2 linked regions of the Desulfurobacterium sp. TC5-1 genome follow. The main gene of each other region encodes a partner of the protein of the gene in region 2 in a complex. Links are inferred from orthologs where the notes say so. Each region holds a gene or a part of one and is shown on either strand. Other genes may lie near its edges.

Evidence for each region.
Region 1: the proteins of tsaE (region 2) and tsaD are in contact, whole or in part, in a crystal structure (PDB 6N9A), measured with the Thermotoga maritima proteins. The link is inferred for Desulfurobacterium sp. TC5-1 from one-to-one orthologs. Residues at the interface, in WP_004082108.1 of Thermotoga maritima: Leu37, Gly38, Lys46, Lys57, Val59, Lys60, Ser61, Thr63, Phe64, Thr65, Leu66, Met67, Val69, Pro71, Tyr82, Arg83, Leu84, Asp86, Asp88, Phe89, Asp93, Ile128, Asp130, Glu131, Arg134; in WP_004082750.1 of Thermotoga maritima: Cys10, Asp11, Arg49, His50, Leu82, Gly84, Gly135, Gly136, Glu154, Thr155, Leu156, Asp157, Asp158, Ser159, Glu162, Asp165, Lys166, Arg169, Leu170, Tyr175, Lys213, Thr214, Leu217, Tyr218, Gln221, Arg222, Asn324.

Annotation. Positions count from the first base shown.
Region 1 is NZ_ATXC01000001.1:498,362-501,686, reverse strand. The notes cover bases 273-3,271. They hold tsaD (tRNA (adenosine(37)-N6)-threonylcarbamoyltransferase complex transferase subunit TsaD), read right to left. Parts: upstream 2,269-3,271; coding sequence 1,276-2,268; downstream 273-1,275. Other genes in these bases: H153_RS0102465 (DUF3857 domain-containing protein), read right to left, coding at 2,265-3,271; H153_RS09060 (polyphosphate kinase 2 family protein), read right to left, coding at 468-1,271; H153_RS0102480 (DUF1439 domain-containing protein), read left to right, coding at 273-465. In the rest of the region: more of H153_RS0102480, read left to right, coding at 1-272; more of H153_RS0102465, read right to left, coding at 3,272-3,325.
Region 2 is NZ_ATXC01000001.1:261,842-265,032, reverse strand. The notes cover bases 51-2,915. They hold tsaE (tRNA (adenosine(37)-N6)-threonylcarbamoyltransferase complex ATPase subunit type 1 TsaE), read right to left. Parts: upstream 1,791-2,915; coding sequence 1,311-1,790; downstream 51-1,310. Other genes in these bases: dapC (succinyldiaminopimelate transaminase), read right to left, coding at 2,188-2,915; H153_RS0101375 (biopolymer transporter ExbD), read right to left, coding at 1,787-2,185; eno (phosphopyruvate hydratase), read right to left, coding at 51-1,327. Also shown: more of eno, read right to left, coding at 44-50; more of dapC, read right to left, coding at 2,916-3,191. UniProt on the Escherichia coli protein: Required for the formation of a threonylcarbamoyl group on adenosine at position 37 (t(6)A37) in tRNAs that read codons beginning with adenine.

The sequences.
Region 1 (3,325 bases), 240 kb from region 2 along the record:
CCGGGAATGCCAAAACTTGGTTACACGATTAAAGTTACTCCAGAAAAAATAGAGACTCAGCTCAGAAAGAGCTTTCCTATAACAAGGGAAACCGATTCTTTCGTTGTTAGACTGGAAGAACCAATGGTAAACATAGAAAACGGAAAAATTTATACCGGCATAACCGTTAAGGTAAAAATGCCTCCATTTTTATCTATATCCGGTAGTGCTTACATATCTGGTAATGTAAAGTACGAACCTGCAACAGGAAAAATTTATCTGGTAGAACCATCAATAGAAGAACTTTCAATAAACGGCAAAATGGTAATATCAAATAAAATGCCGGCCCTAAAAAATATTATAAAGGATGTTATCCAATCTACTTTTAGAAAGATACCCATATACAGGGTTAATCTCAGGTACAGAAAGCAGGTCAAATCCATTGAAATATCGGGGAATGCCTTGCTTATAAAAATAGGGCTCTAAAGTTATTCTATTTTAAGGTTTTTTATACCCTTTTCTGGTTCTGGATACTTCATGTTGAGGGATTCAAGCTTTTTAACTATTATCCTGGCAACAAGGTAGTTCCTAAACCACTTTTTGTCCGAAGGAATAATAAACCACGGCGCGTATATAGTACTCGTCTCAAAAATGGCATCATTGTAAGCCTTAATGTACTCATCCCAGTGCCTCCTCTCTTTCACATCTTCAGCGTGAAGTTTCCATCTCTTTTTAGGGTTATTAAGCCTCTCAAGTAACCTCTTTTTCTGCTCTTCTTTGCTTATGTGAAGGTAAAACTTTAAAATCGTTGTTCCTTCATCAAACAGCATCTTTTCAAAATTTCTTATATGCTCATACCGCTTCATCCAAAGCTTTTCAGGAACAAGGTGATGAATCCTCACAATCAAAACATCTTCATAGTGGCTTCGGTTAAATATTACAATTTCACCCTTCCCTGGAGTGTGCTTATGAACGCGCCAGAGGAAATCGTGAGAAAGCTCTTCTTCAGTAGGTTTCTTAAAGCTTACGACCTTTATTCCCTGAAGGTGAACCTCTTTAAAAACATGCTTTATCGTCCCGTCCTTACCAGCGGTATCCATGCCCTGCAAAACAATCAAAATCTTTCGCTTCCCTTCCGCATAGAGAACATCCTGAAGCTCACAGAGCCTTTTTTTTAGTTTCTGAAACTCTTCTTCAACTTCTTTTTTACTCTTAAAACCTTCTGTAAAACCTGAATCAATACCATTTAAATCAAAAGGCCTGTCCGGTGTTACGATGTACCGCTCAAACATAAAATCAAACCCCTGTTATTGGAAGAGATGGATAGGCGTTAAGCGTAAAAGGATCCCCTATACCTTCTGCTTTCCTAAATCTCAAGTATCCAACATACGCTATCATCGCACCGTTATCCGAAGTAAACTGCATTTCCGGCAAAAAAACTTTAACTCTCTCGCTATATTCAAGCTCTTTTAACCTTTTTCTTAAATAACTGTTTGCAGAAACACCTCCTGAAACGGATATCCTTCTTATTCCTGTCTCTCTAACCGCCTTTCTCAACTTTCCAATGACGTAATCTATAGCAGTCTTCTGAAAAGAAGCAGCTATCATCTCCTTTGAATACCCCCCCTCTATCAACCGCCTTACAGCCGTCTTTAAACCGCTAAAACTCATATTAACGCCCCGTGCCTGAGGCCTGGGAAGGACAAGATAACTTTCCCTGTAATTCTGAAAAATCTTATCTATAACAGGTCCTCCTGGATATCCTAATCCAAGCATCTTTGCAACCTTGTCAAAGGCCTCTCCAATAGCATCATCAAGCGTTTTCCCTAAAAGTTTATAGTTCCCAAGGGAACGAACGAGAGAAATCATTGTATGTCCACCACTTACAACAAGAGACAAAAATGGAAATTCAGGCTCTTTCTCTATAAAAGGTGAAAACATGTGTGCCTCTATGTGATGAACACCTTTAAAAGGAATATACTCCGCGAAGGCTACACCTTTTCCAAACGTCAAGCCAACAAGTAGAGCGGGTAAAAGTCCAGGGGTATAAGTTACAGCAACAAGATCTATATCTGCAACACCTATTCCTGCTCTCTCAAGAGCTTCGTTAAAAATAATGTCTATGTTTTTAAGATGTTCCCTGGCGGCAATTTCAGGAACAACGCCACCGTAAACCCTGTGAGCTTCATACTGAGATGAAACAACATTCGACAGGATTCTGTTTTCTTCAGCATCATAAACAGCAACAGCCGTATCATCACACGATGTATCTATTCCCACCACTTTCATCTTTTACTTTCCTTCCCGAGAATTATTACTTGATTCTGTAGCGTCTTCACCGTGAGATTAAAAAGTTTCCTCAATTCTTTATAATCCTCTGGTGAAATTTTATCTTTTTTAAGTACCATTTCCATATTAAACCTTATTTTACCATTTTCTTTACTACTCCACCAAACAGATATTGAACCTATATCAGAAGAATAGTTGAAGTTCTCAGGTAAGAAAAAAAGAGTGTAGCCTGACGGAATGGCAATACTTACAGAAGAACGCTTCATCATCTTATAACCTATAACGTAAGGATATTTCCTCTTTTTAGGTGCCACAAGACCAATAAGTTTTAAATAACAGGGAGCCGGAACATGAAAAAGCATCAAATGTTTCGTTTTCGTTGCAAAAATAGACGCCTTACCATTAACAGAATAGTAAATCTTCTTCCTGTTAATATCTTTGTAATCTGAAATAGTATAATTATCTACATCAAATCCGGGAATAACGGAAACAGCGTTATTTTCTAAAAATCTTTCTATCTGCCTTTGATTTTCCATGGAAAGCAAAACCGCCCTTTCCCTATGGGCATAAACACCTGAATAGTAAAATTTCATATTTCCCTGTAGAGCACCATTTTCATCTATTTTAAAGTTACCCGAAAAACCTTCAACATTTGAAGATGACGGAAAAATAGGTGTTTCCGAAAGAATTGCTTTCCCATTTTCAAGATCTACTATTAATACCTTTCTCCCCTGATCCATAACGGGAAGCTCACCAAACGGAACGTTATCACTGGTAGTGTCAAGAAACAACCATTTACCGTGCCATCTAATAGCAGCAATTTCGTGATTAAACGCCGTCGGCATAGGCATAGAAATATCCATATTGGCAATATCTGACGTTGGAATCAAAACGGGATATCCTTTTACGCCAATAACCCTGAGCATGGCGATGAGAAGCGTAGCGTGATCTTTACAATCACCGTATCTATTTTTCAAAATAGAAGATGCAGTATGAGGCTTATAACCGTTAATACCAAACTCAAGTCCAACATATCTTATGTTTTGCGAAACAAAAT
Region 2 (3,191 bases):
GAGGTAACTTTTTAGAACGCCGGGCAGAAAGCCCGGCAATATTTTAAAGATTGTAAAACACGTCCATTCCTTTATAAACAGCGTTTCCGTTAAGGATTTCTTCAATCCTTAAAAGCTGATTGTATTTTGCGTTTCTTTCACTTCTGGCTGGCGCGCCTGTTTTTATTTGACCTGAGTTAACCGCAACAGCAAGGTCAGCTATAAACGGATCTTCCGTTTCTCCTGAACGGTGAGATATAACTGTAGTGTAGTTTGCCCTTTTAGCCATCTCAATAGCGTCAAGGGTTTCCGTTACGGTACCTATCTGGTTAAGCTTTATAAGAATTGAGTTGGCGAAACCGTCCTTTATCCCGAGTGCCAGCAGTTCTGTATTTGTTACGAAAACGTCATCACCTACAAGCTGAACTCTATTTCCAAGAGCCGCAGTTAGAAGTTTCCATCCTTCATAGTCGTTTTCGGCCATTCCGTCTTCAATGCTTATTATCGGATACTTGTCAACAAGATTTCTGTAAAAGTCTATAAGCTCTTCCCTTTTAAGAGTTTTACCTTCGCCTGAAAGTTCATAAACGCCGTCACCTTTGTAAAACTCTGAAGATGCAGCATCAAGCGCAAGCATAACATCTTCACCGGGCACGTATCCGGCATCTTCTATAGCCTTCATTATCACCTGAATTGCTTCTTCGTTTGAAGAAAGATTCGGTGCAAAACCACCTTCGTCACCAACGTTTGTTGAGTGTCCCATTTCTCTTAAAACTTTCTTAAGCGTGTGGTATATCTCAACACCCATTCTGAGGGATTCGGCAAATGTTTCACCGCCTACAGGCATTATCATGAATTCCTGAATGTCAACGTTGTTATCAGCATGAACGCCTCCGTTGAGGATGTTCATCATAGGAACCGGAAGCTCTTTTGCATTAACGCCACCTATGTATTTAAAAAGTGGCAGGTCAAGTTCAAGAGCAGAAGCTCTACAAACTGCCATTGAAACGCCAAGTATTGCATTTGCACCGAATCTGCTCTTGTTCTCCGTTCCATCAAGTTCAATCATAAGTCTATCTATGTTTGTCTGATCTGTTGATTCAAGACCTATAAGTGCAGGTGCTATTTCCTGATTCACGTTGTTAACGGCTTTCAAAACACCTTTTCCAAGGTATCTTTTTGGATCCTTATCTCTTAACTCAAGAGCTTCTCTCTCACCAGTTGATGCACCGCTTGGCACTGCCGCTCTTCCAACAACTCCCGTTTCAAGTGTAACTTCCACCTCTACCGTTGGGTTTCCTCTTGAATCAAGTATTTCCCTTGCCCTCACGTCAACTATTCTGGACATTTTCTCCTCCAAAAAGTTTTTCTATCTCTTTCAGTATCTTTTCATTTCCCGAAATCGTAAAAATTCTACCACTATTTTCCTGATGACACTCTATTTTTAGCTTTTCAAAAGGACATCCTTCAAGTATCTCTTCTGCAATTTCCGGCCATTCAATTACCTTCACTCTGCCGTCAAAAAGATACTCTTCAATACCGACAGGTTCCAAATCTTCAACAGACGAAAGCCTGTAAAGGTCAACGTGTACCAGTTTATCACCGTACTCCTGAATTATGATAAACGACGGGCTTGACACCTCTTCCGGTGAAATTCCAAGACCCTCAGCGATACCTTTGGTAATGCAGGTCTTACCGCAGCCAAGGTCTCCGTAAAGCAGGACAATAGTCCCTTCAGGAATAACTTTTCCTATGATTTTTCCCAAACGATGAGTGTCTTTGGCGGAAGGTACATACACTCTCAAAATCAACGTTCCGTCCTCTCACCAACAAGGGAAATTGTTGTGAAATTTGCTTTCCTTAGGCCGTCTATCACCTGAAACACATACATGTAGGGAGTCTCTCTATCCGCTCTTATGTAAACCCGCTCATTTTTCTTTAAAAGGGGTATAACCTGGCTTATATTTGTGTACGTTTTACCGTTGTAAAATATTTTTCCCCATTTATCTATCAGTATTTTATTTACTTTCTCATATTTGTTATAGCTTATTGGAGCCCCGCCTTTTGGAACGTGAATCTTAACTTCACCACCGGACATAAACTCGGTACTGACGGCAAGAAATATAACAAGCATAAGCGTAAGGTCAAGAATAGGTGAAAGTATAATTTGAGCAATGGGTTTTCTCCTGGTGGCTCTAAGGTTCAATCTCAGCTCCTCTTAATCGTTCTATGAGCTTCCTTCCACACCTTTACGGCTTCCCGGCACTCTTCCACCGACGGAACAAGGGCAATTCTGAAAAATCCTTCACCGCCGTTTCCGAAAAATTCACCCGGTGAAATCACTATACCGTATTTTAACAGATGAAGCGCGTAATCTTTTGATGAGACACCCTCAGGAACCTTTACCCAGAAGTAAAAAGTTGCTTTTACGTCTAAAAATTCAAGCCCTTCATTTTTAAAAAACTCTTCAAAGATTTCCTTCTTTTTCCTGAAAATTTCCCTTCTCTCTTCAACGTGCTTTTCATCTTTCCACGCTTCCCTTGCACCAATTTGAATAAATTCCGGTGAACCAACGCCGAAAGACGAGCGAAAACGGAGGTATTCTTTTATGATTTTATCATCGCCGGCTACAAAACCACTCCTATAACCAGTCATTCCGCTTCTCTTTGATAAAGAATGGAAAACCACAACATTTTCTTTTCCAACCTGAAGGGCTGACGGCGGCTTATCTTCAAAATATATCTCTGTGTAACATTCGTCTGAACATAGAATAATGTCGTATTCTCTGCATATTTCATAAATATCTTTAAGATAACTCATCGGTGCCACAGCACCTGTCGGATTATGGGGATAATTTATCCAGACTATCTTTGTCTCTTCTAAAATAGAAGGTTCAACTCTATCAAGCCTTAACAGAAAACCGTCTTCATACTTAAGCGTCAGCGGTGTTGGAGTGCCGCCGGCAAAGAGAGTTCCCCTCTCATAAACAGGATACGCAGGCGTTCCGTATATAACCCTTTTCTTTTCAGACTCTTCCTCTATAAAAACAAGCGGAAAGTGGAATATCGCCTCTTTTGAACCGGCAGACGGAATTATTTCTGTCTCAGGATCAAGCTTTACACCAAAGCGGTTTTCAAACCATACACTTACAGCTTCCCGTAAATCCTTTCTTCCTTTAACGGTAGGATATTGGGACACTTCAGGTACAGCAT